DNA from 2 places in the Exiguobacterium sp. Helios genome. Region 1 is predicted to be linked to the other one. Evidence: a T-box and tRNA genes for the amino acid it is inferred to sense, from the RefSeq annotation. Region 1 holds a T-box; the other holds one or more tRNA genes.
The links. A T-box is a leader RNA that pairs with one kind of tRNA and senses whether it is charged. The one in region 1 lies ahead of alaS (alanine--tRNA ligase), so its partner is inferred to be a tRNA-Ala.
Positions count from the first base shown of each region.

Region 1 (15,869 bases):
TGTTCCATACGGATGCTGTTCAAGTATTTGCGAAGTCGCCCATCGATGTAGAAGCGATGCACATTGATTTGCTGTCGGCATCGAGTCATAAAATCAATGGACCAAAAGGCGTCGGAATATTATATGTCCGGTCTGCTATCAAGTTAGCGCCTCAATCGTATGGTGGGGAACAGGAACGCAAGCGTCGTGCCGGAACGGAAAACGTCGCCGGAATTGTCGGGTTTGCGGAAGCTGTCCGGCTGACGGCAACGGAGCGGGAAGAGCAGACTCGACAGTACCGGCTGTTACGGACGATGTTGCTCGAACGGCTGCGAGCCTCAACGATTGATTTTGAAGTCAACGGGGCGGAAGGATTGCCGCAAGTCCTCAACCTGTATTTCCCAAACGTCGAAATTGAACCGTTTTTAATTATGCTCGACATGCGGGGGATTGCCGTTTCAAGCGGAAGTGCCTGTACGGCAGGATCGGTTGAGCCGTCGCATGTCCTGTCGGCGATGTACGGTGAAAATCCGCGAACGAAACAATCGGTCCGGATCAGCTTCGGCCGTGGAAACGATGCGGCACAAGTCGAACTGCTCGCACAAGGCCTGATAGATGTCGTAAAATCGTTTCAGAACAATTAAGAGGTGAAAACAATGAATACACGCGCAAAAGCACCGGAGGAAACAACGGTCGTCGTCGGGATGTCCGGCGGCGTCGATTCGTCCGTTACGGCTTATTTATTAAAAGAACAAGGATACAACGTCATCGGAATCTTCATGAAGAACTGGGACGATACCGACGAAAACGGATTTTGTACAGCAACGGAAGATTACGAAGATGTCATCGCTGTCGCCAATCAAATCGGCATTCCGTATTACGCAGTCAATTTCGAAAAAGAGTACTGGGACAAAGTCTTTACGTACTTCTTGGAGGAATATAAACTTGGCCGGACACCGAATCCGGATGTCATGTGTAATAAAGAAATTAAATTTAAAGCATTTCTTGACCATGCGATGCGCTTAGGGGCAGATTTTGTTGCGACGGGCCATTATGCGCGGGCTGTATATGAAGACGGTGAGCATAAATTATTACGCGGCGTCGATACAAACAAAGATCAAACGTATTTCTTGAACCAACTGTCGCAGGATCAAATCGCTAAAGCGATGTTCCCGATTGGACACATGGAAAAATCAGAAGTGCGGAAAATCGCCGAAGAAGCGAACCTCGCGACGGCGAAGAAAAAGGATTCGACCGGTATTTGTTTCATCGGGGAACGGAATTTCAAACAGTTCCTCAGTCAGTATCTGCCGGCGCAACCGGGTGAAATGCGGACACTTGACGGTACAACGATGGGACGTCATGACGGTCTGATGTATTACACGATGGGACAACGCCACGGTCTCGGGATTGGCGGAGACGGAGAACCATGGTTCGTCGTCGGGAAAAACCTCAAAGAGAATATCCTGTTCGTTGAGCAGGGATTTCATAATGAATTGCTTTATTCAGAGGGGTTATATGCGTCTGATATCAGCTGGACGGCAACGATGCCGGTCGGGACAGAATTCCGTTGTACAGCGAAGTTCCGTTACCGTCAAACGGATACACCTGTGACCGTTCGTATTCTGGACGGCGGACGGTTAGACGTCGCGTTCGACGAACGGCAACGGGCAATCACACCGGGACAAGCTGTCGTTTTCTATGACGGAGATATCTGTCTTGGCGGGGCGACGATTGACGATGCATACAAAGCGGGCAAACAGTTAACGTATCTTGCGTAAGGGAGAGAATGAAATGAACTACAACGAAGTCGGGTTCCGACATCTGGAGTCCGGGAATTATGAACTGGCGGCTCAAGCTTTTAACGATGCCATCGAAGAACAACCAAATGATCCGACAGGTTACGTCAATTTAGGGACATTGCTCCAATCAATGGACGATGCTGACCGGGCACTCCGGTTTTACGATAAGGCATTGACGATTGATCCAACGTTTGCCAGTGCCCATTATGCCAAAGGGGCATTATATTTCTCGGCGGATTTACTGGTGGAAGCCGAAGAATCATTGCGCCTTGCTTTGTTACATGGACTCGATGACGCGGATCTTCATTTCATGCTCGGTCTGACATATCAAAAGCTGGGTGATCCGGTCCGGGGAATTCCACGTTTGAAGCAAGCCACGGAACTGAACGGTGTAGATGTTGAAATCGCCTTCCAGTACGGTCTTGCCCTTGCTCAGAACGAACAGATTGAAGAAGCGGCTGAAATCTTCGAGCAGGTATTATTGCTGGAAGAGACACACACGGATGCCCGTTATAACTATGCCATTGCACTGGCTTTTTTAGGTCAGCAGGAAGCATGTTATACGGAACTCGAAACTGTTCTTGCTTATCAGCCGAACCATACGATGGCACAGGATGCGAAAGCGAAGATGGATGCCTTATTGAACTAAAAAAAGCGTTGCGACCGATGAACATCCCGGTTTCGCAACGCTTTTTTCATTAATGTCCGACTTCACGTACGATTCGTAACGGTGGACCGGAAAAGTCTTCATACGCTTCGTCCATGTTTTTCGTATACAGTTCGATGACATTTTGTTCCGTATCTTTAAAGTAAGCGGAGTACTCCTTATCATTCGATGTCTCCTGTTCATCCCATTCACGAATTTTGACATCAATTGAAGCAGTACGCAACAGATCAAGGGCTTCTTTGAATTCATTTTTCTCGACATAAAAGGCGCAATGGACATGGACTCCGCCTTCATCGTACAAGCTGTCCCACTCTGTGACAGGAAGGTGTTTGACTGTCCGTTCTTCCATTGTAAAGTCACGTTTGAGCCAAAGGCCGAGACGGGTGTTTCCGCCAATGTACAACCACGTTGCCCAAACGCCGTCCTGCTTTTCCTGTTCATGACTCGGCTCGGCATCTTCCGGTGCCCACTGTTCAACAATCGGAATACCAAGCGTCCCGTTCCAAAAGGCAACAGCCCGTTCCATATCTTCCACTTCCAGCACTAATTCACACAATCCGGCAACTGGCAATCGTCCCATGATTTGTTCCTCCATTCAATTATTGATTCAAGAAATGTTTCCCTCATTTAAAATCCCTTAAACGAATGCTATGATTGGAACAGCGTAATGGAGTTCAGACAGAAAGCAGGTGGAGTGATGGAGCACCCCCATCAAGTAGTCGGCCGCATTAAACGTGTGCTTTTTTCCTCCGAAGAAGAAGCCCATTCCATCGTTTTGATGGCAATTAAAGAAAAGAACTTTGAATTAAAAGAAACAGAACTCGTCGTCACAGGAACCGGTGTCGGAATCGAACTCGGCGGAACGTATCAAGCATTCGGACGATTGATTGATCATCCGCGATTCGGTAAACAACTAAAAGCAGAGTTGATCCGCCGGTCGGTTCCGATGACGAAACACGCAGCCGTCCGTTTTTTGACGAACGGTTCGTTTACCGGCATTGGTCCGAAAACAGCGAAAAACATCGTCGATGCTCTTGGTGAAGATGCAATCGATATCATCTTAAAAGACAGCAAGGCACTTGACCGTGTCCCTGGACTGAAACAAAAACAGGCCGATGTCATCTTCAGCCGACTCGCAACCCTATACGGTGTTGATCAATTGATGCTTTTTTTAGCCCCGTTTGATGTTACTCCGAAACTCGCGGCGAAGATTTATGCGGCATATGAAGGAGACGCGATGGCGAGAATTCGGGAAAATCCTTATTCTTTAATGTACGAAGTCAGTGGCATCGGTTTTAAGACAGCTGATCAAATCGCCTCGCATCTGGGGCTTATCGGCTTGCATCCGGAACGGGTCGCAGCCTCCATCATGCATATACTCGAACAGGAGGCGGGAGAGGGGCATGCGTTTGCAACCGTCGAATCACTGTTGCAACGGGCACCCCGTCTACTCGGAGAAGATCCCGGCGACCGTCTCGAACAAGCCATCGAACTGTTGTTGAACGAAGATAAGGTCAAACTCGAAGAAGGCTGTTTGTATTTGCCGACGATTTTTTATGCGGAAGTCCGGGCGGCAAAGGAACTGGCCCGTGTCATGGCGAACGGAGCGGAGCAGGAAGTTGATGTCGCGACGATTTTGTCGGCCATCGGTCAGCTCGAAGAACGGTTCGGGATGGAATATGCAGTCCAACAACGGGAAGCCATCGAACTGGCGGTCAAAGCGCCGTTGATGGTCTTGACGGGTGGACCGGGTACCGGGAAGACGACCGTCATTAAAGGGATTTTGCACGCGCTGCAGGAAATTCATGATTGGCCGCTTGAAAAAAGTCAGGTCAAGTCGGGTGAGGTCTATCCCTATGTCCTTGTTGCTCCAACCGGACGAGCGGCAAAACGCTTGTCGGAAGCGACGGATGTTCCGGCGATGACCATCCATCGTTTGTTAAAATATGACGGGTCAAATTTTCAATTGGACGAAGACCAACCGATCTCGGGCAAGGTTTTGATCATTGATGAATCATCGATGATAGATATCTACCTGTTATCGAGTTTGTTACGAGCGGTACCGAATGGCATGAAGATTTTATTTGTCGGCGATCGTGATCAACTGCCGTCGGTCGGACCGGGACAAGTCCTGGCCGACTTAATGGACACAGACGGAATTCCGGTCGTTCGGCTCAATGTCGTTCACCGGCAAGCCGAGGATTCCTCGATTCTTCGGCTGGCTCACGATTTGAAAAACCGGGTCACGTCAGCTGACTTGCTTGCTCCGTTATCTGACCGGCGATTTTATTCGCTCGCCCCGCAAGAGTCGTTACGCGGTATCGCCGCCTTCGCGGAAAAAGCACTGGCGAAAGGCTATTCGAAGTTTGACGTCCAAATCCTGGCGCCGACGTATCGTGGACAGGTAGGAATCGATGAACTGAACATCGTCCTGCAACAGGTCTATAATCCGGAAGCGCCCAAAAAACGGGAAGTCAAACAAGGGACACGAATTTACCGGAGTGGAGATAAAATTCTTCAGCTCGTCAATAATGCGGAAGAAAATGTCTATAACGGGGATATCGGCGAAATCGTCAACATCTTTTTTGCAAAGGAAAATGTCGACAAGGTGGATAAAATCATTGCCCGGTTCGATCAGACAGAAGTCGAATACAACCGGAGTGAGTGGGATCAATTCACGCATGCGTATGCGATTACGATTCATAAAGCACAAGGGTCGGAGTTTCCGATTGTCCTGATGCCGGTCTTTTTCACCGGAGCCTTTAAACATTCCCGTAATCTCATCTATACGGCCGTCACACGGGCAAAAGCCAGTTTGTTGTTGTTCGGAGATCCCCGTGCCTTTTATAAAGCTTCCCAAGAGGAAGAACCACGCCGGCGGACCCGGCTGATTGAACGGCTCGGCGGTATGACAAAGACTTGACTGAATGCACCAGATAGGTAATAATCACGGTAGATGAATGGACGCAAAACGTTGATGGAAGATAAGTAAGTCGTAATCTTCATGACCAGAGAGAGATGGATCTGCTGCAACCATCTTCATGACGATTCGATTGAAGCTCCTTCCGGAGTCGAGTGCAAACACTTGCGGGTAATCTCCGTTAACGGATTTTTCGAGGTAAAGAGAGCACATGTCTTTACGAACGAGGGTGGTACCACGAAAGCGATGCTTTCGTCCCTTTTCAGGGATGAATGTATCGTTTTTTTGCGTTCAGGACAAATTAATCAATGGGGGTATTTTCGATGAAACCATTAAAACCGTTGACGGGTGCACAAATCCGTCAGATGTATCTCGACTTTTTCCAGTCTAAAGGACATGCAATCGAACCAAGCGCATCGCTCGTTCCAATCGAGGATCCAACATTACTGTGGATCAACTCGGGTGTCGCTACGTTAAAAAAATATTTTGATGGACGAGTCATTCCGCAAAATCCGCGGATTGTCAACGCGCAGAAATCGATCCGGACGAACGATATCGAAAATGTCGGAAAAACAGCACGTCACCATACATTCTTTGAAATGCTTGGAAACTTTTCTGTCGGCGACTACTTCCGTGAAGATGCAATCAAATGGGGCTGGGAACTCTTGACGAGTGACGAGTGGTACGGACTTGATCCGGACCGTCTTTCCGTGACGATTCATCCGGAAGACGACGCAGCACGTCAAATCTGGCTTGAACTCGGTGTGCCGGCTGAACGTATCATTCCGCTGGAAGATAACTTCTGGGAAATTGGTGAGGGTCCTTCAGGTCCGAACACAGAGATTTTCTTCGACCGCGGACCGGCTTTCGGCGACGATCCGAACGATTCTGAATTGTATCCGGGCGGCGAAAACGAACGGTATCTCGAAATCTGGAACATCGTGTTCAGTCAATATAATCATGATGGACACGGCAATTACACAGAATTACCGCGTAAAAACATCGATACCGGGATGGGTCTTGAGCGGATGGCGAGCGTCATGCAAGATGTGCCGACGAACTTTGACACGGACTTGTTCATGCCGATCATCCATAAGACAGAAGAACTCAGCGGTAAACTTTACCGTGAAGACACAAAACTGGATGTCGCGTTCAAAGTCATTGCTGATCACATCCGGACGGTTGCCTTTGCAATCGGAGACGGTGCGTTGCCTTCGAACGAAGGACGCGGTTATGTCTTACGCCGCCTGCTTCGTCGTGCTGTCCGTTATGCAAAAATGCTCGGAATCGAACGTCCGTTCATGTACGAGCTCGTTGATACAGTCGGTAGCGTCATGGTCGATTTCTATCCACAAGTTCCAGAAAAAGCAGATTTCATCAAACGTGTCATTAAAAACGAAGAAGAACGATTCCACGAGACGTTACATGATGGTCTTGCCATCTTAAACACCGTGGCACAAGCAGCGAAGAGTAACGGTGAACACGTCATCAGCGGAGAAGATGCCTTCCGTTTGTATGATACGTATGGTTTCCCGCTCGAATTGACGGTTGAATATGCGGAAGATCATCAGATGTCTGTCGATGAAGAAGGATTTAAACGGGCAATGGATGAGCAACGGAAGCGTGCTCGTGCTGCCCGTGAAGACGGCGGTTCGATGCAACAACAATCAGAAGTGTTAGCAACGTTGACTGTTCCGAGCCAGTTCATCGGTTATACGGACCTTGAGACGGATGCTAAAATCATTGCTTTGTTGCATGATGGAGAACGAGTGACAGAAGTCGCTGCCGGCGAAGAAGCACAATTGTTGCTTGATATTACACCGTTTTATGCAGAAAGCGGTGGAGAAGTGGCGGACACAGGAACCATTACAGGTCCTGATTTCGTCCTTGATGTCAAAGATGTTCAAAAAGCACCGAACGGTCAAAACCTGCATACCGTTATTGTTCGGACGGGGATTGCTTTGGCAGATGCGACAGTTCATGCAACAGTCGAAGCGTCGTCACGTCAAGCCATCACAAAGAACCATACTGCAACCCACCTGTTGCACAAAGCATTAAAAGATACACTCGGGACACACGTCAACCAAGCCGGTTCACTCGTTTCGGCAGATCGTCTCCGGTTTGACTTCTCGCACTTCGGAGCAGTCACGGCTGAAGAATTGACAACTATCGAACAGGATGTCAACCAAGCAATCTGGGCATCACTTGCAGTCGACATTGAAGAGATGAACATTGCTGATGCGAAAGCAAAAGGTGCAATGGCTCTGTTTGGTGAAAAATACGGTGAGACGGTTCGTGTCGTTTCGGCTGGAACATATTCCATCGAATTATGCGGTGGAATCCATGTTCGAAACACGGCAGAAATCGGTCTGTTCAAGATTGTTTCCGAATCAGGAATCGGAGCTGGAACACGACGGATTGAAGCAGTCACAGGCGCTGGAGCATATCATGTGATGAACGGTCACCTGCAGACACTCGAGCAGGCAGCACGCGTACTGAAAACGAAGACGACTGAAGTACCGGGACGGATTGAAGCACTTCAAGTCCAGCTCCGCGAAACGGAACGTGCACACGAATCCCTACAAGCAAAACTGGCAAACATTGAAGCAGCATCATTGAAAGAGGATGTCGAGCAAATCAATGGAGTCCAAGTCCTTGCGAAGCAAGTCGACGTCTCGGATATGGATGCGCTTCGCGGTATGATGGATGAATTGAAGTCGAGTCTCGGTTCGGCAATCATCGTCCTCGGCAGCGCGCAGGGAGACAAAGTCAACCTCGTTGCAAGTGTCTCGAAAGACTTGATTGATCAAGGATACCATGCCGGTAAACTGATCAAGGAAGTAGCGACGCGTTGCGGCGGTGGCGGTGGCGGCCGCCCGGACATGGCACAGGCTGGCGGAAAAGATCCTGCAAAATTAAACGAAGCTCTTGCGTTTACTTCACATTACGTGCAATCACTGGCATAATAGAGAAGTAGTGTAAATGAAAGAGGTGATTAACGTGAGTCAGATGGATCAAACGATGAAATTTAATTTTCCAGAAGACGATAGCCAGGCGGCAACACGCGAAGTATTGCTGACGGTCTATCATGCTTTAGAAGAAAAAGGCTATCATCCGATCAACCAAATCGTCGGATATCTACTTTCCGGTGATCCTGCTTACATTCCTCGTCATAACGATGCACGTAATATGATCCGAAAGATTGAGCGTGATGAACTACTGGAAGAACTCGTGAAATCTTATCTATCGGAGAGTGGAGACAAAAAATGAAGCGTGCCATCGGACTTGATGTCGGTTCGAAGACGATCGGTGTTGCGGTGAGTGATTTGATGGGCTGGACAGCACAAGGCATCGAGACCATCAAATGGACAGAACCTGAATATCCGGTCGCCTTCAAGCGACTCGAGGCAATTATTAAGGAATACGGTGTCGAAATCATCGTCATCGGACATCCGAAAAACATGAATGGATCAATTGGTCCCAGAGCTGAGGCGAGTGAAGCGTTCGCGCGTGAAATCGAGACGCAGACAGGCCTTTCGACCGTTCTTGTCGACGAGAGATTGACGACGATGCAGGCAGAACGTATGCTGATCGATGCCGATGTCAGTCGAAAAAAACGGAAACAAGTCATCGATAAGATGGCAGCAGTCATGATCCTACAATCTTATTTGGATCGGGCAAATCGATAAGGAGGAAATGAGATGTCTGAAGAAAAACGGCAGTATCTCTTTCCTGATGAAGACGGTGGCGAACATCTTTTCGAAGAATGGTACCGTTATGTCAGTGAGCGAACCGGCAAGACCTATCTATTTCTCGAAATGATTGGTCATCCGGAAGAGGGCGCAGATGATTTGATCATTTGTGAAATCGACGAGTTTGGCGAAGGCGAAGATGATTTTGAATTGAGCCTGATTGATGAAAACGATGAGCAGACTTGGGATGAACTTGAGGCTGCATTAAAGGAGCGGATGAATGATGCAACAGAATGAACCTACACATTACGTAATTCCCGATGGAGAAGGTAATGAATTTAAATTTGCCGAGCGTTTACGGTATGAAAGCCCGCGCTCAAGCAAAACGTATATTTTCCTTGAGCCAGTCGGAGCGGATTATGATGAAGCAGAAGAAGTCGATATCTTTGTTTATGAGTTAGAAGAATATGGTGATGGTGATGATGACTTCAACCTAGTTCCGATCGCAGAAGACGATGCAGAAACTTGGGATGAAATTGAAGAAGTCTTTAATACATTAGAAGACGAGCTTGACTAAACCGACTCGTGTATAAGGTGGTGTCGTCAGAGCAGCAGCTCTTTCGATATCACCTTGTTTTAAGAGAAGAAGGAGGAACCGATGGAGAATGAATGGAAGAAAAATGCTGAAATCGAACAGAAACGTCGCCGGACATCGCGCCGGATTACGTTAATCATCCTTTCAGTATTATTCACGATTTTCTTAGTAGCAGGAGCAGCCATCTACATCTTTTTAAAGAGTTCACTCGAGCCGGTCAACGAAGAGGCGACGAAGTCCGTCAAAGTCGAAATTCCCTTAGGCGCCGGAACAAGTACGATTTCAAGCATTCTCAAGGAAAAAGATTTAATCGCGAACGAAACGATTTTCCGCTATTATGTCCGCTATAAGAATGAATCGTCATTCCAAGCCGGGACATACACATTGACGCAAGCGATGGCACCGGATGAAATCATCAATGAGTTAAAGACCGGAACGATCATGAAAGCAGCAGATGTTAAAATTACGATCCCTGAAGGAATCACGATGGATCGTCAAATTGCCATCATTGCGAAAGCAACCGGTTTTAAAGCTGACTCGATCCGAAAATCATTGACGGATGAGGCGTATATCAAGACATTAATTGACAAGTATCCGATGTTAACGGATGAAGTGACGAAGCAGGGAGTCCTTTATTCACTCGAAGGATACCTCTTCCCGGCGACATACGAATTCGACAAAGGAAAAAGTATCAATCAAATTGCCGAAACGATGTTAGATGAGACGGAAAAGATTTATGATGAGAACACCGATGCGATTAAGAAATCAGGCATGACCTTCCATGAAGTGTTGAGTCTCGGATCGATGGTCGAACGGGAAGCCGCAACACCAGACGATCGTCGTGAGATTGCCGGTGTCTTTACGAATCGCCTCAACGACGGGATGAAACTCCAATCGGATCCAACGGTCTGGTACGGTACAGGAGAGAATACAGCACTGACGACATTGAAGGATCTTGAGAACAATTCGAAATACAATACGTACAAGTATGAAGGTATTCCGATTGGTCCGATTTCAACGGTCAGTAAAGATTCAATTCTTGCCGTCCTTAATCCGAAAAAGACGAAATATGTTTATTTCTTTGCCCGACCACCAAGTGATAAAAATCCACGGGGGCAAATTCTTTATGAGGAAACCTATGAGGAACATCAACGAAATGTTGTGAAGTATAAACCGGAATGGGTCGAATACGAAGCAAGTAAAGAGCAATGAACAGGGGGTTGATCGGGAACGGTATGTTCGTTCCCGGTCAACCTGTTTATGCGCAGAAGGAGTGAATTCCGAATGAATGATTTTACAGCGTATGTCGAAGGGATGATTCGACCGCGTGATCCCTTGTTACAGGAAATGGAAGCATACGCGAAAGAGCGCCATATTCCAATCATTGAACTGACGGGATCGGAAGTTTTGTTATCGTTGTTGACGTTACAACAACCGAAACGAATTCTTGAACTTGGAACAGCGATTGGTTACAGTGCGATTCGGATGGCTCGTGCCTTACCGGATGCCCGGATCACGACAGTAGAACGAAATGCGAAACGATACGCCGAAGCCAAGATGTTCATTGAACGATCAGACGTCGCGGACCGGATTGACATCGTTTTTGCTGATGCAGTAGAATTAGCCGAAACCCTTGAACAGAAGTTCGATGCCGTATTCATCGACGCAGCGAAAGGACAGTATAAAAAATTCTTTAACGGTTATGGGCGATTGGTGCCAATAGGCGGAGTTTTATATACGGATAACCTGTTTTTGCACGGAGATGTCCTTGAGACAGATCCGAAGACCTTTGACCGGAGAAGGCGGCGCCTTGTCCGTCTGGTTAAAGAATTCACGGCATGGATGATGGAGCAAGATCAATATGATACGACGATTTTCCCACTTGGAGACGGTGTGTCCGTCAGTCGGAAAGTAAAGTCGGAATGAATGATGGAGGTAAGAATTCAATGCAAAAACCGGTTGTAATTGGTGTGGCTGGAGGAACAGGTTCAGGAAAGACGACGGTCGCACGGTCACTTGTCGACGCGTTCCCGAGTGAATCCATCGTCATGATCGAGCAGGATGCTTACTATAAGGATCAAAGTGAATTATCGATGGAAGAGCGTTATCAAACGAACTATGATCACCCGTTTGCCTTTGATAACGATTTGCTGATTGAACACATTAAGGCACTGCGAGAAAATCAGGCGGTTGAAAAACCGGTCTATGATTACGTTGCGCACACACGGGCAACGGAGACGATTCCGCTTGATCCACGTGACGTCATCATCGTCGAAGGTATTTTAGCGCTTGAAGATGAACGTTTACGGGAATTGATGGATATTAAAGTCTTCGTGGATACAGATGCCGATGTTCGGATTCTGCGCCGGATGCAACGTGATATGAATGAACGGGGACGTTCGATTGATTCTGTCGTCGAGCAGTATACGAAAGTCGTCCGTCCGATGCATCTTCAGTTTTGTGAACCAACAAAACGATATGCCGACATCATTGTTCCCGAAGGTGGCGAAAACCACGTGGCAATCGATTTACTCGTCACGAAGATCCGGGCGATTCTCGATTATCGGTCTTCACTTGATCAAAGAGGATATTGATTCCAAAAAAGATGTGAATATACTATACTAGTGGAATAAAAAGGAGCGTGACAAAAATGGCAGAAAAACAGTATTACATGACGCTTGAAGGTAAAGCGAATGTTGAAAACGAATTAAACGAACTGAAGTCAGTCCGCCGTAAAGAAGTTGTCGAAAACATTAAGATTGCCCGTTCATTTGGTGACTTGTCGGAAAACGCGGAATATGATTCAGCGAAAGAAGAACAAGCAATGGTCGAAGGCCGGATTGCTCAATTGGAAGAGATGTTACGCAACGTCGCCATCATCTCGGAAGATGAGAAGGATATCTCGGTTGTTGGTATCGGGACAACAGTTACATTCTTGATCCTTGAAGACAATGAAGAAGAAACGTATACGATTGTTGGTAGTGCAGAAGCCGATCCGTTCACTGGGAAAATCTCGAACGAATCACCAATCGCTAAAAGTCTGTTCGGTCACAGCGTCGGTGAGCAAGTATCCGTTCAAGCACCCGGCGGAGATTTCGCTGTAAAAATTACATCAATCAAGTAAATAAGAACGGACAGCAGCCGGAGCAATCCGGTTTTCTGTTTGAACGGGGGGAAAAGACATGCCAATCGCAATCATCGGAGCGATGGAAGAAGAAGTAAACTTACTTCGAAATGAATTATCGGAACGAAAAGATACCGTCATTGCCAATTATCATTTTTATGAAGGATTGTTGAACAGTGTCCCGGTCGTCATCTTAAAATCCGGTATCGGAAAAGTAAATGCCGCAATCGGAACGACATTACTGCTTGATCATTTCAAGCCAAGTGCCGTAATCAATACCGGTTCAGCCGGCGGATTCAGAGCCGGTTTAAAAGTCGGTGATGTCGTTGTTTCGACGGAAGTCCGTCATCACGACGTCGACGTGACAGCGTTCGGTTACGAGTATGGTCAAGTACCGGGAATGCCGGCTGCCTATACAGCTGATCCAAAACTGATTGCAACAGCGGAAGCTGTCATTGAACGAATGGATGCGATTCGGGTCGTCCATGGTTTGATCGTGACAGGTGATTCGTTCATCCATGATACGGAGCGTTCAAATCTCATTAAAACGAACTTCCCGGATGTCGCGGCAGTTGAGATGGAAGCGGCACCGATTGCACAAGTTTGCCATCAGTTCGATGTTCCGTTCGTCGTGACACGTTCGATTTCTGACAGTGCCGATGAAGAAGCATCTCTGTCATTTGATGAATTCTTGGAGATTGCTTCGATTAATTCAGCGAAGATGGTCATGGAAGTCGTCCGCACATTAGCTGATTCAGAGTAATCTGGATTACGTGAAAGAAGGTCTCTCAACGGGAGACCTTCTTTTCTCTTTGACAAAATGTGTTTAACGCTTTATATTAGTACCAGATACTAATTTCAAAGGAGCAATCATATGAATATCGGAATTGTAGGACTCGGTACATCATTACCCGAACATCGGATGACAAATGATGATTTAGCAGCGACACTCGATACGAGTGATGAATGGATTCGGACACGTACAGGAATCGGCGCGCGACGGATTGCAGATGATGCAGTCGATGTCACTGATTTAGCGACGGAAGCAGCGGAAAAAGCATTAGCGGATGCTAACTTGACAGCAGACGACATCGGATTGATTGTTGTCGGAACGGCAACCGGACGTGCTTTCCCGTCAACTGCCTGTATCGTTCAGGAGCGGATCGGCGCACTCGGTGCGACAGCTTTTGATATCAGCGCAGCCTGTAGCGGATTCATTTTTGCCCTACAGACGGCTTCGAGTATGATGACGGCAACGGAATCGAAGCATGCACTGGTCATTGGTGCAGAGAAGATGTCCAGCATCGTTGACTGGTCAGACCGGTCGACAGCCATCTTGTTTGGTGATGGCGCTGGAGCGGTTGTCCTCGGTCCAACCGAGCAGCAAGGATTGAATGCCTTTGAACTTGGCACGGATGGCCGCGGAGCACATCTGTTATTTAAAAACCTGGATGGTCCGATTGAAATGAACGGTCGGGAAGTCTTTAAGTTCGCAGTCCGCAAGTTACCGGACATCGTGGAAAAAGTCATTCAAAAAGCGGACGGAACACTGGCCGAACTTGATTTACTGATTCCGCATCAAGCGAATTTACGGATTATTGATGCAGCACGTGAACGGCTTGGAATTGAAGAAGCGAAAGTGATCGTGACGATTGACGAACATGCGAATACATCTGCTGCGTCAATACCACTTGCACTAGAAGAGGCACGGCGACAAGGAAGATTGTCACCGGGGACGACACTTGTCCTCGCCGGATTCGGCGCAGGTTTGACATGGGGGGCAGCTTACATTACTTGGACTAAAGGGGAGAACACATAAAATGATGAGAAAACGTGTAGTAGTAACAGGTATGGGCGCACTGACGCCAATCGGTAATGATGTCGATACATTCTGGAATGCGTTAAAAGCCGGTGAAAACGGGATTCGTCCGATGGAACGTCTTGATATCGATGAGTATCCGACGAAAGTAACAGGAGAATTACAGAATTTTGATGTCACGGAATTCATCGAAGCAAAGGAAGCCCGGAAAATGGACCGTTTTGTTCATTATTCGCTCGTCGCAAGTATGGAAGCCGTCAAAAATGCTGAACTGGATGTTAAAGCCAATGCTGAACGTATCGGCGTCTGGATCGGATCAGGAATCGGCGGCGTCGAGACGATTGAAAAACAGGCGAAAATCTATTTTGAACGGGGACATCGTCGTGTCAGTCCATTCTTCATTCCAATGATGATTCCAAACATGGCAAGTGGCCAAGTTTCGATTTATACAGGAGCAAAAGGACCGAATAACTGTTCCGTCACTGCATGTGCTTCCGGTACAAACGCGATTGGTGAAGCGTTACGCGTCATTGAACGCGGCGACGCGGACGTCATGATTGCCGGTGGAGCAGAAGCACCGATTACCAATCTTGCTTTTGCTGGTTTTTGTGCCAATAAAGCGATGTCGACGAACCATGATCCAAACACGGCAAGCCGTCCGTTTGATGAAGGCCGTGACGGATTTGTCATGGGAGAGGGTGCCGGAATCCTGGTACTTGAAGAGTATGAACATGCGATTGCCCGCGGTGCCAAAATCTATGCAGAAGTCAGCGGATACGGATTAACAGCCGATGCTTACCATATCACAGCACCAGATCCAGACGGCGACGGCGGAGCGCGCGCAATGGCGATGGCGATTCAAGATGCAGGTATTGAACCGGCCGCCGTTCAATATATTAATGCTCATGGAACAAGTACGCCGATGAATGATGTACTTGAAACGAAAGCGATCCATACCGTATTTGGAAATCATGCTGAAAAATTAGCCATCAACTCGACGAAGTCGATGATTGGTCATTTACTAGGCGGTGCCGGTGGAGTAGAAGCCATCGCGACAATTAAATCGTTGCAAGAACAAATCGTTCACCCGACGATTCATTTGGAACAACCGAGTGAAGGGTGTGATCTTGATTACGTGCGCGAGGGAAGCCGGTCATGGGATGTGGAGTATGCTCTCAGCAACTCGCTTGGGTTCGGTGGTCATAATGCTTCACTCGTCTTTAAACGCTATCACGCGTAATATCGCATAGGAATAGAATAAGGAAAAGCGA
Region 1 is NZ_CP053557.1:2,305,064-2,320,932, reverse strand. Features, by position in the region: gene HNY42_RS12175 (cysteine desulfurase family protein) at 1-623, shown strand, start outside; gene mnmA (tRNA 2-thiouridine(34) synthase MnmA) at 636-1,760, shown strand; gene HNY42_RS12165 (tetratricopeptide repeat protein) at 1,774-2,430, shown strand; gene HNY42_RS12160 (VOC family protein) at 2,480-3,028, opposite strand; gene HNY42_RS12155 (SF1B family DNA helicase RecD2) at 3,116-5,371, shown strand; T-box leader at 5,414-5,631, shown strand; gene alaS (alanine--tRNA ligase) at 5,692-8,334, shown strand; gene HNY42_RS12145 (IreB family regulatory phosphoprotein) at 8,369-8,638, shown strand; gene ruvX (Holliday junction resolvase RuvX) at 8,635-9,057, shown strand; gene HNY42_RS12135 (DUF1292 domain-containing protein) at 9,070-9,357, shown strand; gene HNY42_RS12130 (DUF1292 domain-containing protein) at 9,344-9,637, shown strand; gene mltG (endolytic transglycosylase MltG) at 9,719-10,867, shown strand; gene HNY42_RS12120 (O-methyltransferase) at 10,940-11,581, shown strand; gene udk (uridine kinase) at 11,602-12,249, shown strand; gene greA (transcription elongation factor GreA) at 12,306-12,779, shown strand; gene mtnN (5'-methylthioadenosine/S-adenosylhomocysteine nucleosidase) at 12,838-13,542, shown strand; gene HNY42_RS12100 (beta-ketoacyl-ACP synthase III) at 13,654-14,598, shown strand; gene fabF (beta-ketoacyl-ACP synthase II) at 14,600-15,838, shown strand.

Region 2 (15,869 bases), 710 kb from region 1:
AGAAGCGGACGACCGGCAAGCCTTTTTCGCCCGCAAATCCGACACCGAGTCCAAACAGAACCGAGAAGAAGATGATGGCCAGCATATCACCGCGCACCATCGCGTCCAGGATGTTCGTCGGCACGATATTGACGATTTTTTCGACAAGACCTTGATCTTTCGTCGTTTCTTCCGTTGCGACGTACGTTGAGATGTCCGTCTTTTCAAGCGTCGCCATATTGATACCGGCTCCCGGCTCAACAAGGTTTGCTGCGAATAATCCGGTAAAGATAGCAATCATCGTGACGATTGTAAAGTAACCGAGCGTCTTCGCGCCAAGGCGTCCCAGACTTTTTGGACTTCCGACCGATGAGACACCGAGCACGATTGTCGTAAAGACGATTGGGACGACGATCATTTTCATCATCCGGATAAAGATATCACCGATTGGCTTCAGCCACTCCGCGACATGTGGATTCCCGTAAAAGATACCACCGACGGTAATCCCGAGAATCAATCCGATTAAAATCTGCCAAGCAAGACCAAGTGGTTTGCGCTTTGTTGCTGACATAATCTGCCTCCTTAATTTCACACATTTAAAAAACACATAAGTGAATTTTGTCCTAAATACAGCTAGATGTCAAATCATTCTGTAGTAGTACAGAACAGACAAAAAACGTGCTTCCGCAACCGAAAAGGCTGTAGAAACACGTTTTTGCTCTGTTTGTTAATGATTCTGGTTCACCATTTCCTGAATCAATTCTCGATTCCGCTTTTTAAAGACTTCATTATGCGACGACACCATCGCGACTTTCGGTGCTTCCGGTTCAATAAACTTCTTCGCCCGGTTGACAGCATTCGCTGCATCCTGGAATGCACCGGAGATGAGATGAACTTTGCCATCATGCGACAGAATATCACCCGCTGCATAGAGACCAGGCACACTTGATTCACTCGATGCTGTCCCGGCGATGTAAAAATCATCGACCTGTTGCAACTCAAGATCGCAGTTCGAAAGCAACTCGGCATCCTGCTCATAGCCGTGATTGATGATGACTTCATCAATCTCCAGCGTCACCGTCTCGTTCGTCGTACAGTCAATCAGTTCGACCGAGGCAATCCGGTGATGGTCGTCACTCGCAACCAGCTTATGAATTGTCGTGTTGAGCAGACAAACAGCGGAACTGTTGACGAGCTGTTCAACTTGCGCTTCATGCCCCGTGAAGCAGTCTTTCCGGTATGTGACGTAAACTTTTTTTGCGACCGGTTCGAGCTCGTTCGCCCAATCGATTGCCGAGTTCCCCCCGCCGGAAATAATGACGGTCTTATCCTTAAACCGTTCAATCGATTTGACAGTGTAGTTCAAGTTCGACACTTCATACCGTTCTGCGCCTTCGATTTTCAGCTTCTGCGGGTTGAGGATCCCGCCTCCAACGGCAACGATGACCGTTTTCGAATAATGGATCGTCCCCGACTCTGCTTCGAGTACGAAGTTGCCGAACACATCTTTCGTGATGGAGATGATTTTTTCGTTCAAATGGACTGTCGGATTAAACGTCAGTCCTTGTTCGACCAGCTGTTCCATCAGCTTTGCACCGGTAATAGGTGGCTGACCTCCGACGTCCCAAATCATCTTTTCCGGATAGACGTGAATCTTTCCACCCAGTTCTGCCTGATATTCGATTAATTTCGTCTTCATTCCGCGTAGTCCACTATAGAAAGTAGAGTATAACCCGGCCGGGCCTCCACCAATTACCGTTACATCGAACAATTCCTGCTGTTCCATCTCGCTCACTCCCTCACGATTCGATACGACTGATTATCATTCTCATTTCCAATGATAACGTGAACATGTCTTGAAGACAAGAAAAAATGTTGACAGCGTTTTTATGAAACTGGTATGGTTAGGTGGACGATAGTGATAATCATTATCAACGAATACGATTTTAACCGAAAAGGAGTCTGTGTGTATGGTACGTCTAGCAACGGAAGAAATCAGCATCGGTTACGGAGATCGTACCATCGTCAAAGACTTGACGGTCCAGATTCCCGATCGACAAATCACGACGATCATCGGGGCAAACGGATGCGGAAAATCGACGTTATTAAAAGCGATGACCCGGATCATACCCCATCAATCAGGGCGTGCGTTGCTCGATGGTCTCGATATTGCGAAGGAAAGTACAAAACTGCTTGCCCGGAAAATGGCTATCCTGCCGCAAACACCGGAAAGCGCAAGTGGTCTGACGGTCGCAGAGCTTGTCTCATACGGTCGATTTCCTTATCAAAAAGGTTTTGGTCGTCTGACGAAACACGATTACGAGATCATCGATTGGGCACTCGAAGCGACAGACACGATGGCGTTTAAGCATCGTCCTGTCGACGCTTTGTCCGGTGGTCAGCGGCAACGGGTCTGGATTGCGATGGCACTCGCGCAGGAAACCGACATCATCTTCCTTGATGAGCCGACGACCTACCTCGATCTCGCTCACCAGCTTGAAGTCCTGGAGTTACTGGAACAGCTCAACCGGACAGAAGGTCGGACCATCGTGATGGTGTTACACGATTTGAATCAAGCGGCACGTTTCGCCGATTACATCATCGCCATGAAACACGGTGAAGTCGTCAAAGCCGGAACGTGTGAGGAAGTCATCTCAAAGGACGTCCTCAAAGATGTATTCCATATCGATGCCGAAATCGGTCGTGATCCGCGCACGAATAAACCGATGTGCGTCACCTACAACTTAATTAAGGGAGATTGAATCATGAAAAAACTGTTATTACCGGTTCTTTTATTGTTAACACTTGTGATTGCCGCCTGTGGCAACACGGAGAAAAAAGAAGAGACATCATCCGCTGATACAAAAAAAGAAACGATTACCTATAAATCCGAAAAAGGTGACATCGAAGTCCCGGCTGATCCAAAACGTGTCGTCGTCCTGGCCGGTTTCGCCGGCAACGTCATGGCACTCGACGTCCCGCTCGTCGGTGTCGATTCATGGTCAAAATCGAATCCGAAGTTTGATTTGAAAGATGTCCAAGAAGTATCGGAAGAAAATGTTGAAAAAGTCATCGAACTCGAACCCGATCTCATCATTGGTTACGATACGACAAAAAACATCGATCAATTCAAAAAAATCGCACCGACTGTCACGTACACATACGGAAAAGTTGATTACTTGACGCAACACATCGAAATCGGTAAATTGCTCAACAAAGAACAGGAAGCACGTGACTGGGTCAAAGACTTCAAAACACGTGCAGCAGATGCCGGTAAAGAAATCAAAGCCAAAATCGGTGAAGATGCGACGGTTTCCGTCATCGAAAGCTTCGAAAAACAACTTTATGTCTTCGGCGACAACTGGGGCCGCGGGACAGAAATTCTCTATCAAGAGATGAAGCTGAAAATGCCAAAAAAAGTCACGGAGATGGCATTAAAAGACGGTTATTATGCGTTATCACCTGAAGTCTTACCAGAATATGCAGGCGACTACCTGATCTTCAGCAAAACTGCGGAAGCTGATAACTCGTTTACAGAAACGGACACGTACAAAAATATCCCTGCCGTCAAAAATAACCACGTCTTCGAAGTCGATTCAAAAGAATTCTACTTTAACGATCCACTCACATTGGAACGTCAACTCGAATTCTTCAAGAAAAATTTCCTGGGCGCGTAACGTATACTAAAGGAGGGAGCCTCATCGCTCCCTCCTTTTTTGGATTCATACAAACTGGAGGCGATACCTGTGTCATCCGCTCGACTACCTTTCGGCTTAAAAATCTCATTCGGACTGATTCTGTTTGTCATCATGTTTTGGCTGTCGATGACGTTCGGGGCTGCCGATACGTCCATTCGTGAAGTTTGGAACGCCTTGACGTTTGGTCCGCTTAACGATAAAGCAAAAATCATTCAGGAAATCCGTCTCCCGCGTGAACTGGCCGCCATTCTGGTCGGTGCTGCACTCGGTATCTCGGGTGCGATCATGCAGGCAATGACTCGGAATCCGCTGGCTGATCCCGGTCTGCTCGGTCTAACAGCCGGTGCCAATGCGGCGCTTGCCTTAGCAATCGTCTTTATTCCCGGTATCAACTATTACGGCATCATGCTCGCCTGTTTCCTCGGAGCAGCACTCGGTGCCGCACTCGTCTTCGGTATCGGGGCTTCCCGGAAAGGCGGCTTTTCGCCGCTCCGAATCGTTCTTGCCGGCTCTGCGATTTCAGCGTTCTTATATGCGATCGCTGAAGGGATCGGGATTTACTTTAAGATTGCTCAGGACGTCTCGCAATGGACGTCAGGCGGTCTCGTCGGCACGACCTGGGGACAACTGCAAGCCATCACGCCGGTCATCATCATCGGTACATTGATTGCGATGATTTTCTCACGTCAATTGACGATTCTCAGCCTGTCGGAAGAAGTCGCACTCGGTCTTGGTCAAAACATCACCCGGATCAAAGCCGTGTTGTACGTCGTCGTCATCCTGCTTGCCGGTGCCGCCGTCGCCTTAGTCGGCAACATAGCCTTCATCGGATTGATGATTCCGCATATCGTCCGGGCGATCGTCGGGACCGATTACCGTTACATTCTGCCGATGACAGCTGTATTCGGGGCGACGTTCATGCTGCTCGCCGATACAATCGGACGGACGCTGTTTGCGCCGTATGAGACCCCGGTCATCGCCATCGTCTCGATGCTCGGTTTACCGTTCTTCTTATTGATTGTTCGTAAAGGAGGTCACGCATTCTCATGATGGAAACCCGTTTACGCAACCGTCAACGCCTGATCTTTTTATTATTAAGTCTGTTATTGCTCGGAACGATTGTCGTCAGTATCGGCCTGGGTCCTGCGTCGCTCTCTTACGATCGCCTACTTCCGACACTGTTTGGTCAAGGGTCATTTAAAGAAGATTTTGTCCTGTTCTCGCTCCGTCTGCCACGAATTATCATTACATTACTTGCGGGAATGGCACTCGCCTTGTCCGGTTCGATTTTACAAGGCATCACTCGTAATGAATTGGCGGACCCTGGAATCATCGGGATCAATACAGGAGCCGGTGTCGCGGTGGCGATTTTCTTCCTCTACTTCCCGGTCGATGTCGGCTCATTCATTTACGGATTACCGGTTGCTGCATTTTTAGGTGCTTTAGTGACCGCTGTCGCGATTTACGCGCTCTCTTACGACCGGAATCGCGGCTTACAACCGATCCGGTTGATTTTGATCGGTGTCGGTTTCTCGATGGCATTGTCCGGAATCATGGTCATTCTGATTTCATCAACGAAACGTGAGAAAGTTGACTTCATCGCCAAGTGGCTTGCCGGTAACATTTGGGGGACGGACTGGACGTTTGTCTATGCTTTACTGCCGTGGCTGATCGTCCTGATTCCGTTTACGCTCTATAAAGCGAATAAGCTCAATCTGCTCGCTTTGAATGAACCGGTTGCGATTGGCGTCGGCGTGTCGATTGAGAAGGAACGGATTCAACTGTTGCTGACGGCTGTCGCACTCGCTGCATCCGCCGTCTCTGTCACCGGTGGGATTTCCTTTATCGGTTTGATGGCGCCGCACATTGCCCGTGCGCTCGTCGGTCCTCGCCATCAATGGTTTTTACCGATTGCCCTGTTAATCGGCGGATTTTTGCTCGTCCTGGCCGATACAATAGGACGCAACATTGCCGATCCGGACGGCGTGCCTGCCGGTATCGTCGTTGCCCTGATTGGTGCCCCGTACTTTATTTATCTGCTTCTGAAAAAGTGAATACAGCAAAAAAACGAGGTCCGGATATTTACTCCGCTACTCGTTTTTTTGTTGTTCAATATTTAACGCGCCGTGCTTCCCGTTCCGCGAGAATCAGCTCACGTTCCGATAAATGCGTCGGATCGAGTCGTTTGATCCGGGAATCGACGAGACGGTCGAGTGACAAGACGGACAGTAAAAAGACAAGAATCGGTCCGATCAGCGTTGGTCGCGACACATACGGAATCAAGAACTGGGACGCCACGACAAGTAGCAGCTCGGTAATCGTAACGACGATGTACGGTAACCCGAGGTGATCCCAGACTTCCATCCGGTCAAAACGTTTCGTGAAGTAACGGTATTTTAACAAGCGGACTGTCCATTGGTAGCCGAGGACGGGAATCAGTAAAAAGTAATGCATCGAGGCTTCGGAGAAGTTTAAATCATCTGCCAAAAACAAAAAGATCACCAAAACGAGTAGAAAAAATACCATCTGGACACGCCGGGCGCGTTTCGTGAAGCGCAGATAGTCTTGTTTTCGTTGCCGCGCAATCTCTTCCATGACATTCTCCCCTCCCATCGAATCATCTTCTTTTCCGGTAATGCTCGACTTCCCACATCGTCACGAACGCCGGATCAAGTTGTTTCGCTATCTTGTTTAATCGGGAAACATACAACGTAATCGCAAACACCCAGAACAGAATCAAGGTGAAGGAAACACTTGAATACTGGGGAAAGATCATTCCTGCATAGAATAAAAGGATAGGGACAAGATAGCCGAGCATCGAAGCCCGACCGACCTTCAAGACGGTCTCTTGATACAATTCAGCCGGCAGACGTCGTTTTAAAATCCGCAAACGCATGATTTCCCGGACGACACCTGCGAGGCAAAGTACCGTAATCGCAAACAACGTAAACAGTCCGGTCTCCCAAAAACCCGGAATGAACCAACCAATCAATGCGAGGACCAAAACAGGAACCGGCGTCAGATGTTGAAGTTTTTTGAGCGGCGGTCCAAGCAAGTTTAACCGTGTATTTTTTTCAAGCAGTGTGTTCATTTGATTTTCGCTCCTACTTTACACATTTTTGTACACTTCCTGATCACTGACAAAATCCGGATCATCGCGTCGCATACGGCTTTTAAACCACCATTCAGACACCAAGTAAATCGGGACCAAAATAATAAGAATCGTCCCCCACATCTGCCAAAACGACATCTTCACCGTCTGTACCAAAAGGATTGCAAAAGTAACACTTAAGACAACGTTTTGGACAAGCCAAAACCGCCAGTGTCTGGTTGCCAGTTCTTCACCAATGTACGATTCAAGAATTTGAAGTTTTTTGACTTGATAACGAAGATTGGATCCAAGGAAAGCAGCCGGAAATAACAGCGTCAACAGAACCGAATCAAACCATGTCATTAAAATCCCGATACCCATCAAAAGTAGAACTGTCCATAACCACTTCGTTCCTAAAAGGTCTTTCTCCATGTAAGCCAGTGTCAACTCATGTAACCGTTCATCCCGTGCCGTGCGCATGATGTTCTCTCCTTTAGATGTCATTCTTCCAGATACTTCACGTGCTTATGCACTTCCTGATCACTGACGAAGTCGGGATCACCTGACCGTGCCATTTTCTTAAACAGCCAATCGGTCGCAAAATAAATTGGAGCGAGAATCAAGATGATCCAAAAAGTCATCTTCCATAAGGACAGACCTTTCGTTTCGAGTACAACCATGAGCAATGAGCCATATAACATAATCTGAATTCCGAGCCACAGCATCGATTGTGTCATGATCTGATTTTTGGAGAGATACCGTTCTAAAATCCTGCGTTTTTCCAGCTGGAACGGGAAATCAAAAATCAGATAGACAAGCGGCAACAGACCAAAGTAAAGGGCTGAATCCATCGTTTCCGAAAAAATGCCGAGCGTCGCCGCTACTGCCGCCATCACCCAGACGTTCTTTTGCAGTTGACTCTTGTCGATATAAGCAAGCGTCAGTTCGTGTAACCGTTCGTCCCGTGCCGTTTGCATCCGGCTTTCCTCCTTTATCCTTGCTGAATCTCTGTTTCGCTGATATAGGTCGGATCAATCTGTTTGGAACGGTACGTCAAGAAGCGTCGGCAGAGCCAGTAAAACGGGATGACGCCAAGACACAGTCCGAGCAAAAAGACCGTGCTCGAACGATTAGCCGTGAGAACAATCAACGCAGCCAGCGCTCCGTATTGAAACAGGCCGACGCCGACATGCAGACGGAACAGACGGTCTGCTGATTTTTTTGACGTGTGACGGGCAACGATTTGAAAACGGCGGCGTTGCATCACTACATCATATATGAAATACAGAATCGGAATGATTAAGGCAAGCAACGGTCGTTCGATCATATTGCTGACGAATAAAAACAGGGCCAGGACACCCCATAATTTAGCGGTCGTTCGTTGATGCATGTTTTGATAGAGCACCTTTAATTCGGTTTGTTGAACCGTTACAGTTTCCATTCGGGCACGTTCCTTTCGTTTGTTCTCTACTGTCATATACTTACATTTTACCAGTTATGTTTCAAAAAAAAAGAAACTTCTGCAAAAGAAGTTTCTAGGCCGAGACCTGGATGATCAGATAGATGACACTGTACGCAACGATGGCGAGCGGAATCATTGCGACACCAATCAACCAACCGTTCTTATCCCGAATTCCGAGATAGAGGACCAGACAGCCGACGATGAAGGCAATGAGTGTAGTAAATGGATTCATACGAGTTCCCCCTCAAAAAATAACCTATCCTATAAAGAAATTTCCCATTCCCGGAACTTGATAAACACCGAAAGCCTTTCTGTAACACACTGGACCTCCAAACAAAAAACAGTGCCGATCCCGGTGAAGCTTTACCGGAACCAACACTGTCTTCAAATCCTTATTTCTTCGTGATGACAACTTTCTTCTCGACGACATGGCCACCGAGATCTTTTAATTTCAAGTTGTAGACGTTTTGACCTTTTTTCAAGGTAACAGTCTTGTAGATTGTTTTCTTGAAGGCACGCATTTCATACGGTTCTTTGAACGAACGGCGGTATTCCGCATTACCGTTCAGATCAAAGCGTAACTCATCGTAGTTGTCGCGCAGGACGATCGTCATCTTAGCTGTTTTCGTTTTGCTTGAAACCGTTTTTGGTGCTGTCACACGGATTGTCGGACGCTCCGAGTCGATGATGACTTGACGGCTGAAGGCAACACGATTACCTTTTCCATCATAGCCTTCGACTTTAAACGACTTCACACCATCCGTCGTATACGTGATGTCATGGCTGAATGCATAGTGTTGTTGAACCGCATCCCAGCGTAATTTAACGGCTTTTCCGTTAATTTTGAATGATTTGACGTCAGACTCATCAGAAACGTTTCCTGAGACCTTCACTTGTTGGGATGTCGTTAAGCCCAGTGCTTCCGGTGTATCGATTTGGACATTCGGAACCGCTTTATCGACACCTGATGTATTGACGTTTTTCTTCACGCTGTTACCGGCATAATCTGATACGACGAACGTGACTTTCGCCCGGCTTGGCAGATCCGTCAGCGTGTAGTTTTTAACAGACGGAGCGAGCGGCTGTTTCAAGACACTTTTTCCGTCGACCAGGATATCGAATGAAGCGACACCCGTTCCTTGGTCACCGGCTGTCCAGGAAACTGCTTTTTTGTCAGCATCCCATTTAACAGTCGCAGCCGGAATTTTCGTATCGATGTAGATCGGGAATAGAGCCGTCTGCCATTTCGCATTCGGATAATCGACGACCGATTTCACTTGGTAGTAGTACAGACCATCTTTGACTTTTGAACCGTTGACCGTTCCATCCCACGCCGCATTCGTCACCGGTGTGAAACCATCTTCCGATCCGCCATCGTAATAGTTTTTGATGACGTCTGACTGCGTTTCGAGTTTGCGGAGTGTTGATTTATTGCGGTCAAGAATCGAGTACTCGACTTTTTTCGCATTCCGTAAGAATGACAGGACCGGGAAGGCCTCATCGGCACTGCCGTCACCGTTCGGTGAGAACGAGACTTTTTCTTTAACGACGTCGCCTGCAGCATTCGTTCCGAGGAGGTTGAAGTTATCCTTCACTTCTGTCGCAAGACCTGTGACGCCGTAGAACGTGTTGTCATCGTAGAGTGGTGCATCAAGGATTGGTGCTTTGTCCCATGCTCCTTTGAAACCAACGTACGGAACTGTCAACTCAGGATTTTTGCTGTTCGTATCGATCAGACGGACGAATCCTTCGACGAAGTAGCCGTTTTCGAAGATTGACTCAAGCGGTGCACCGTTTGCCCAATCGACTGTATCTTTTAAATCAACCGTAACGTTGACTTTTGTTGTACTCTTCGCGTTAATCGCGACTGAACTTGCTTTCTTCGAGCCGACCGTGAAGGAGATCGGGAACGTGCCTTTGTTGGCGTCAACCGCATCAACTGTTCCTTTTTTGAATATACCGTTGGCTTCCAGGAAATTTTGACCTTGGACGGCGAGATCCGATTGGACCGTTCCGGCAAGTTTATACGTCAACTTCTCATTGCTGTAGTTCTTCAGGTCTAACGTGAAGCTGAACTTGTCGCCGACTTGTTTCAAGGCGGCTTTTCCTTCACCCGACTTCGTTTCCGTAACGACGACCGGTGTTTTCATCGCCGCACGTAAGTCCATCAGTCCGGCACCTTCACGACGCGGAGAATAATAGTTACCGGTTTTTGCTTCCGCATTGTATTTTCCTTTATCGAGCTGCGGACGTGACGTGTTCATTAAAATCGTCTTCGCGAGTTTGACACGTGTCGCTCCACTGACCTTGAAGTCCTTGTCGATCCGCTGCATGACGAGTGCTGTTCCACCGGCGACGTGTGGTGCTGCCATCGATGTTCCGCTCATGACGCCATATTCGTTATCGTTGAGTGTTGAGTAGATTTTCCCGCCCGGTGCCGTGATTTCCGGCTTGAAGTCAAGGTTCGGCGTCACACCCCATGATGTGAAGTCAGACATTTCGCCTGCGACCGGGTTTGGTGTCGAGACTGCTTTTCCGTCAAACGTCACTGTCAATGCCTTGCCGTCTTTCGCTTTCGCTTCGAGTTCGTTTCCGTCGGCAATGCTTAACGAGACGAGCGGAATCGTAGGTTTATTAAGTGCCATGCTGACGTAATCGCCATGATCGACACGTCCGCGGACGATGACACCGGCCGCGCCTTGTTTCTCGGCTTCCGCTTGAATCATGCCGTAGTTGAAGCTGCCGTTCCGGACGACGAAGACGACTTTATCCTTGACGTCTTTGCCAGCATAATTCGGTTCACTGCCGTCACCAACATAGACGACATCCATCTTCTCTTTATCAAAGACCGCAATCGGATTCGGCGAGTCTTGTTTCTGATAAGCGAGGTAACCTGCGTCCTGCCCGTCGACCGTCAATGCCATTCCTTCGAGTGTCAGCTGTGTGTTTTCAACTGACGCGACTTGCAGCGATTCGCTGATTAAGCCCGGCGAGCCGACGACACCGACGTCTGGATTCGACGCGTACGGGTTTCCGGCGCCGCTTCCGGCAAATGCCGAGTTTCCGGCTGAAATTGCACACAAAATACCGTTGTTCATCGCATTGACGATTGCTTTTTGTTCCGGATCATCTTTTTGGACGAAGGATGCCGTTGAACCAAGACTCATGTTGATGACGTCTGCTCCTAGCGCAATCGCATCATCAATCGCTTTGATATAGATATCACTGAATGTCGACGGCATCCCTGGATCATTGCCGAAGACCTTCATCGCGAGGAGTTGTGTTTCCGGTGCAACCCCTTTGATTCCACCGTTCGTTTCATCGCCGTTGGCACCCACTGTACCGGCGACGTGCATCCCGTGCATCGAAGCGCCTGGCCCAAGATCACGGATTTCGCTGTCATGATCCGCATAGTTATAGCCGTACGGTACTTTTTCCGTGAAGTAGTTTCCTTTTAAACCTTTTGACGATTTAAAGCTTTCGACTTTTGACGACGTCAAATCGACTTTCGTCTCCGGACTGAGGACCATGTCCTTGTGCGTCGGATCGATTCCCGTATCGATGACGGCAACGATCGTTCCTTCCCCTTTATAGCCGTAGTCCTGCCATGTCTGCTTCGCATTGACCATGTCTTTACTATGTAACATGTTTGGTGTTGCGCCCTTTTCGACTTCCGGACGCGCATATTCGTGTGCGATATGTACGTTTTTGACCCCGCTTAATTTTTTCAGTTCCTTGATTTCACCATATTTGACTTCCCCGCTGAACCCGTTCAATACGGTCGTGAAGCTTTCTTTATACGAAACAGAAATGTCTTTTTGGGCAATTGCCGCTTTGACTTCCTTCTGTTTGTTGACGATTTGATTCTTAAGAATAATTTTTTCCGTGTTGCTTAACGTGCTGTAACGCTTATTTTGTGCCTGCGCGTGTTCAATCGCTGCTTTTTGATCGAGCTCGACGACAATCCGTACTTTTTCGTTTTGACTGTATGACTTTTCTTGACCCGCTTTTTTCAGTGAGAGTGCTTGTGGCTTTTGTACATCCACTTTTTGTGATGACACGTGTCCCTCAGCATGAACTAGGCTGGAAGATGTCATGAGGGCAGCCGCCATCAGAGCAATCTTCTTTTTCTTCATTCCTTTTCCTCTTTTCCAAAAATGTAATGTGGAGCAAAAACGTATTAAACGAAAATTCTGTATTTTTAGTTTAATTAACTTTCGCTTAATATACAATTTAAATTTGGTGCTTTTTAAAAATATTTGTTTGTTTATTACATCACAAAATGAATAAATCCTTATATTCCCTTATCTATTTCTTACAGGTGAATAAAAAAGGACAAAAAAAACCTTGGTTTCCCAAGGTTTCGGCAGGTAAAGCAATATGGAGACTATCGGGCTCGAACCGACGACCTTTTGGCTGCCAGCCAAACGCTCTCCCAGCTGAGCTAAGCCCCCGTGTGTTTCTATAATGAGTATACCCATTGCTGTTCATTTTTTCAATATAAAATTAGACCGCTTACAAAAAAATCTCCCTCACCTTACCGGCAAAGGAGAATCTTCCGTTATTTGTTCAGCTCACGCATCATATCCGCTTGTCGTTCCAGTTCAGCCTGTTGCTCCAGGATCAGCACTTTTTTATACGTCCGTGCCGAGATGATGATACTGATTTCATAGAGGATGAACAAAGGAACAGAAATCATCAAATGCGACGTAATGTCGGGCGGTGAGATCAACGCCGCGATCACGAACAACGCAAAATACGCATACTTCCGATTCTTCCGCATGAAGAACGGCGTTACGAGTCCGAGCCGTGTCAAAAACATCGTCACGACCGGTAACTGGAACAACAGACCAAACGGAATCGTCAACCGGATCAGGAAACTGAAATAGTTCTCGACCCCGATGACCTGTTCAATCCCAAGCTCTTGTCCGAGTTCCGTTGATACTTCCAGTAAAAACGGCAACAGCCAAAAATAAGAAAAGGAAACACCCGCAAGGAATAAGAAAAACGTCACGGGAATGTACGTCAACGTCGCTTTTTGTTCTTGGTCGTGCAGACCGGGACGGATGAACGCCCAAAGCTGGTACATCCAAAACGGGGACGCCAAGACGATTGCGATGATGAACGCAAGATTCAGATATAACATCAACGGATCAACGACGTTAAACGCATTTAAACCGATTCCGAGTTCCTTTAAGTCGGCCTGTAAGAAACGGACGAGCGGCCGGACGAGCGGAAAGGCTGCGATAAACATGACTACCACGATGATGAGCGACCAGATGATCCGCTTACGCAGTTCATCTAAGTGCGATGTCACACTCTGTTCTTGATCGATCGCCATGATTCACTCACTTCTCTTTCATTTCGTCCTTTTTATCCTTATCATCTTCCATGATGCCGTGTGTCGCACTCTTGAACTCTTTTAACGTTTGACCGGCCGCGCGGCCGAGTTCCGGTAATTTCTTCGGTCCGAAGATAATGAGGGCGACGACACCGATCAAGGCGATGCTTGCCGGTCCAATACCAAGTGTTAACGGGATTAAGTTTTCCATTATGATTTCACTCCTTCAGCTGATTGCGAATAATGCTTCATGAAATAGACGAGCGACTGCAGCTCGATTGACAGATCGATGTGATGCACCCGGACGTGGGCCGGGACATTCAACCGGGCCGGTGTAAAGTTCAGAATGCCGGTCACACCGTACTCAACTAACTCATCCGCTACTGACTGCGCGAACTGCGACGGTACCGTCAAGATGGCGACATCGACATGGTTCGCTTTGATTTGTTCTTTCATATCCGAGACGTGATAAATCGGAACGTCCTGCGTCGTTGTTCCGACCTTGTCTTCATCGGCGTCAAACGCGATGACGATACGAGTACTATTATTCTTTAAAAAGTTATAATTTGCAAACGCTGTTCCGAGATGTCCGACCCCGATTAAGGCGACATTCGTGACCTCGTCTTGGTTGAGTGTCTTTCGGAAAAATGTTAACAAATGTTGAACGTTATAACCGTACCCTTTTTTCCCTAACGCCCCAAAGTAGGAAAAGTCACGACGGATCGTCGCAGAGTCGACTTTGACCGCTTCGCTGAGCTCTGCTGACGAGACGCGCAGCTTGCCGGAGTTATAGAGACTTTGGATAAAACGATAATATAACGGCAGTCGTTTCGCCGTTGCTTGTGGTATTTTTGTGTCTGGCCCATTCATACTGCAGTTCCCCCTTCGGCCACGTTCTGACGTGGCACCCAAATCAATGCAAAGAATTCTACTCTCCTTGATTGTAAACCACTTCACATAGAGTAACAAATATTATATTCGGCAGGATTTTTCGTGATAGACTAAAGGGTGGAAGGATGGATGGATATGATTCTCTTACAAGTAAACCAACTCTCAAAATCATTCGGCGTAGAGCCGATTTTAGACAATATTAAACTCGAAGTACAGGAACGGGACCGGATTGCCCTCGTCGGACGAAACGGTGCCGGAAAATCGACACTTTTAAAAATCATCGCCGGGGAGCTGTCACATGACTCGGGGGAGATCATGAAAAGCAAGGAAGTCCGGATTGGTTATCTCGCGCAGGACAGCGGACTCGAGTCGAACGAATCGATTTGGAACGAGATGCTGACCGTCTTTGAGCATCTGCAGGATCAGGAACGGGCGCTTCGTCGGATGGAAATCGAAATGGGCATGGAGCACATTTTAAATGATCCGACTGCCTATGACCGTCTCCTGAAAACGTACGATCAAGCGCAACACGACTTCTCGGAAGCCGGCGGCTATCAGTTCGAAGCCAACATCCGCTCTGTCTTACACGGGATGCGTTTTTATCCGGACGATTATTCCCGCCGGATTCAGACGCTTTCCGGTGGACAGCGGACCCGGCTTGCCCTGGCGAAGATGTTACTCCAGGCACCGGAACTGTTGATTCTCGATGAGCCGACCAATCACCTCGACATCGATACGTTGTCCTGGCTCGAAAGCTACCTGTCCGGTTACCGTGGTGCTGTCCTGATCGTTTCCCATGACCGCTATTTCCTCGATCAAGTCGTCAACGTCGTCTATGAATTGTCCCGGAACGTGTCGCGGAAATTCACAGGCAACTATACGAAGTATCTCGAACAAAAAGCGGCACTGTACGAACAGGAAATGAAACAGTTCGAACAGCAGCAGGAAGACATCGCGAAGATGCAGGACTTCATCCAGCGTAACATCGCCCGTGCGACGACGACGAAACGGGCGCAAAGTGTCCGCAAGCGTCTCGAAAAAGTCGACCGGATCGACCGTCCGGACGGTGACGAACGCAGTACGGTTCTGTCATTCCCGATTGAAAAGCAGAGCGGCAATGATGTGCTGCAGGTCAATCAACTCGCTGTCGGCTACGAAGAAGCCGTCTCGAAAAACATTACGTTCCGGCTGCAACGTGCGGAATCACTGGCGCTTGTCGGACCAAACGGAATCGGCAAGTCGACGTTACTGAAAGTGCTTGTCGGCCGTCTGAAACCGCTGTTCGGTGACTATCGTTTCGGTACTGGCGTCTCGATTGGCTACTACGATCAGGAGCAGGCGGAACTGAACGACCGCAATCGGGTCATTGATGAAATTTGGAACGAATGGCCGTTGATGCGCGAACAG
Region 2 is NZ_CP053557.1:3,018,092-3,033,960, forward strand. Features, by position in the region: gene HNY42_RS15550 (cation:dicarboxylate symporter family transporter) at 1-550, opposite strand, end outside; gene HNY42_RS15555 (NAD(P)/FAD-dependent oxidoreductase) at 707-1,765, opposite strand; gene HNY42_RS15560 (ABC transporter ATP-binding protein) at 1,950-2,741, shown strand; gene HNY42_RS15565 (iron-hydroxamate ABC transporter substrate-binding protein) at 2,745-3,656, shown strand; gene HNY42_RS15570 (FecCD family ABC transporter permease) at 3,720-4,727, shown strand; gene HNY42_RS15575 (FecCD family ABC transporter permease) at 4,724-5,731, shown strand; gene HNY42_RS15580 (hypothetical protein) at 5,787-6,272, opposite strand; gene HNY42_RS15585 (hypothetical protein) at 6,295-6,768, opposite strand; gene HNY42_RS15590 (hypothetical protein) at 6,787-7,248, opposite strand; gene HNY42_RS15595 (hypothetical protein) at 7,269-7,745, opposite strand; gene HNY42_RS15600 (hypothetical protein) at 7,760-8,209, opposite strand; gene HNY42_RS15605 (hypothetical protein) at 8,304-8,462, opposite strand; gene HNY42_RS15610 (S8 family serine peptidase) at 8,623-12,366, opposite strand; tRNA gene HNY42_RS15615 (tRNA-Ala) at 12,612-12,684, opposite strand; gene tatC (twin-arginine translocase subunit TatC) at 12,792-13,571, opposite strand; gene HNY42_RS15625 (twin-arginine translocase TatA/TatE family subunit) at 13,579-13,782, opposite strand; gene HNY42_RS15630 (redox-sensing transcriptional repressor Rex) at 13,782-14,441, opposite strand; gene HNY42_RS15635 (ABC-F family ATP-binding cassette domain-containing protein) at 14,598-15,869, shown strand, end outside.
Region 2: it encodes a tRNA-Ala, which carries the amino acid that the T-box ahead of alaS (alanine--tRNA ligase) is inferred to sense. The anticodon was not compared.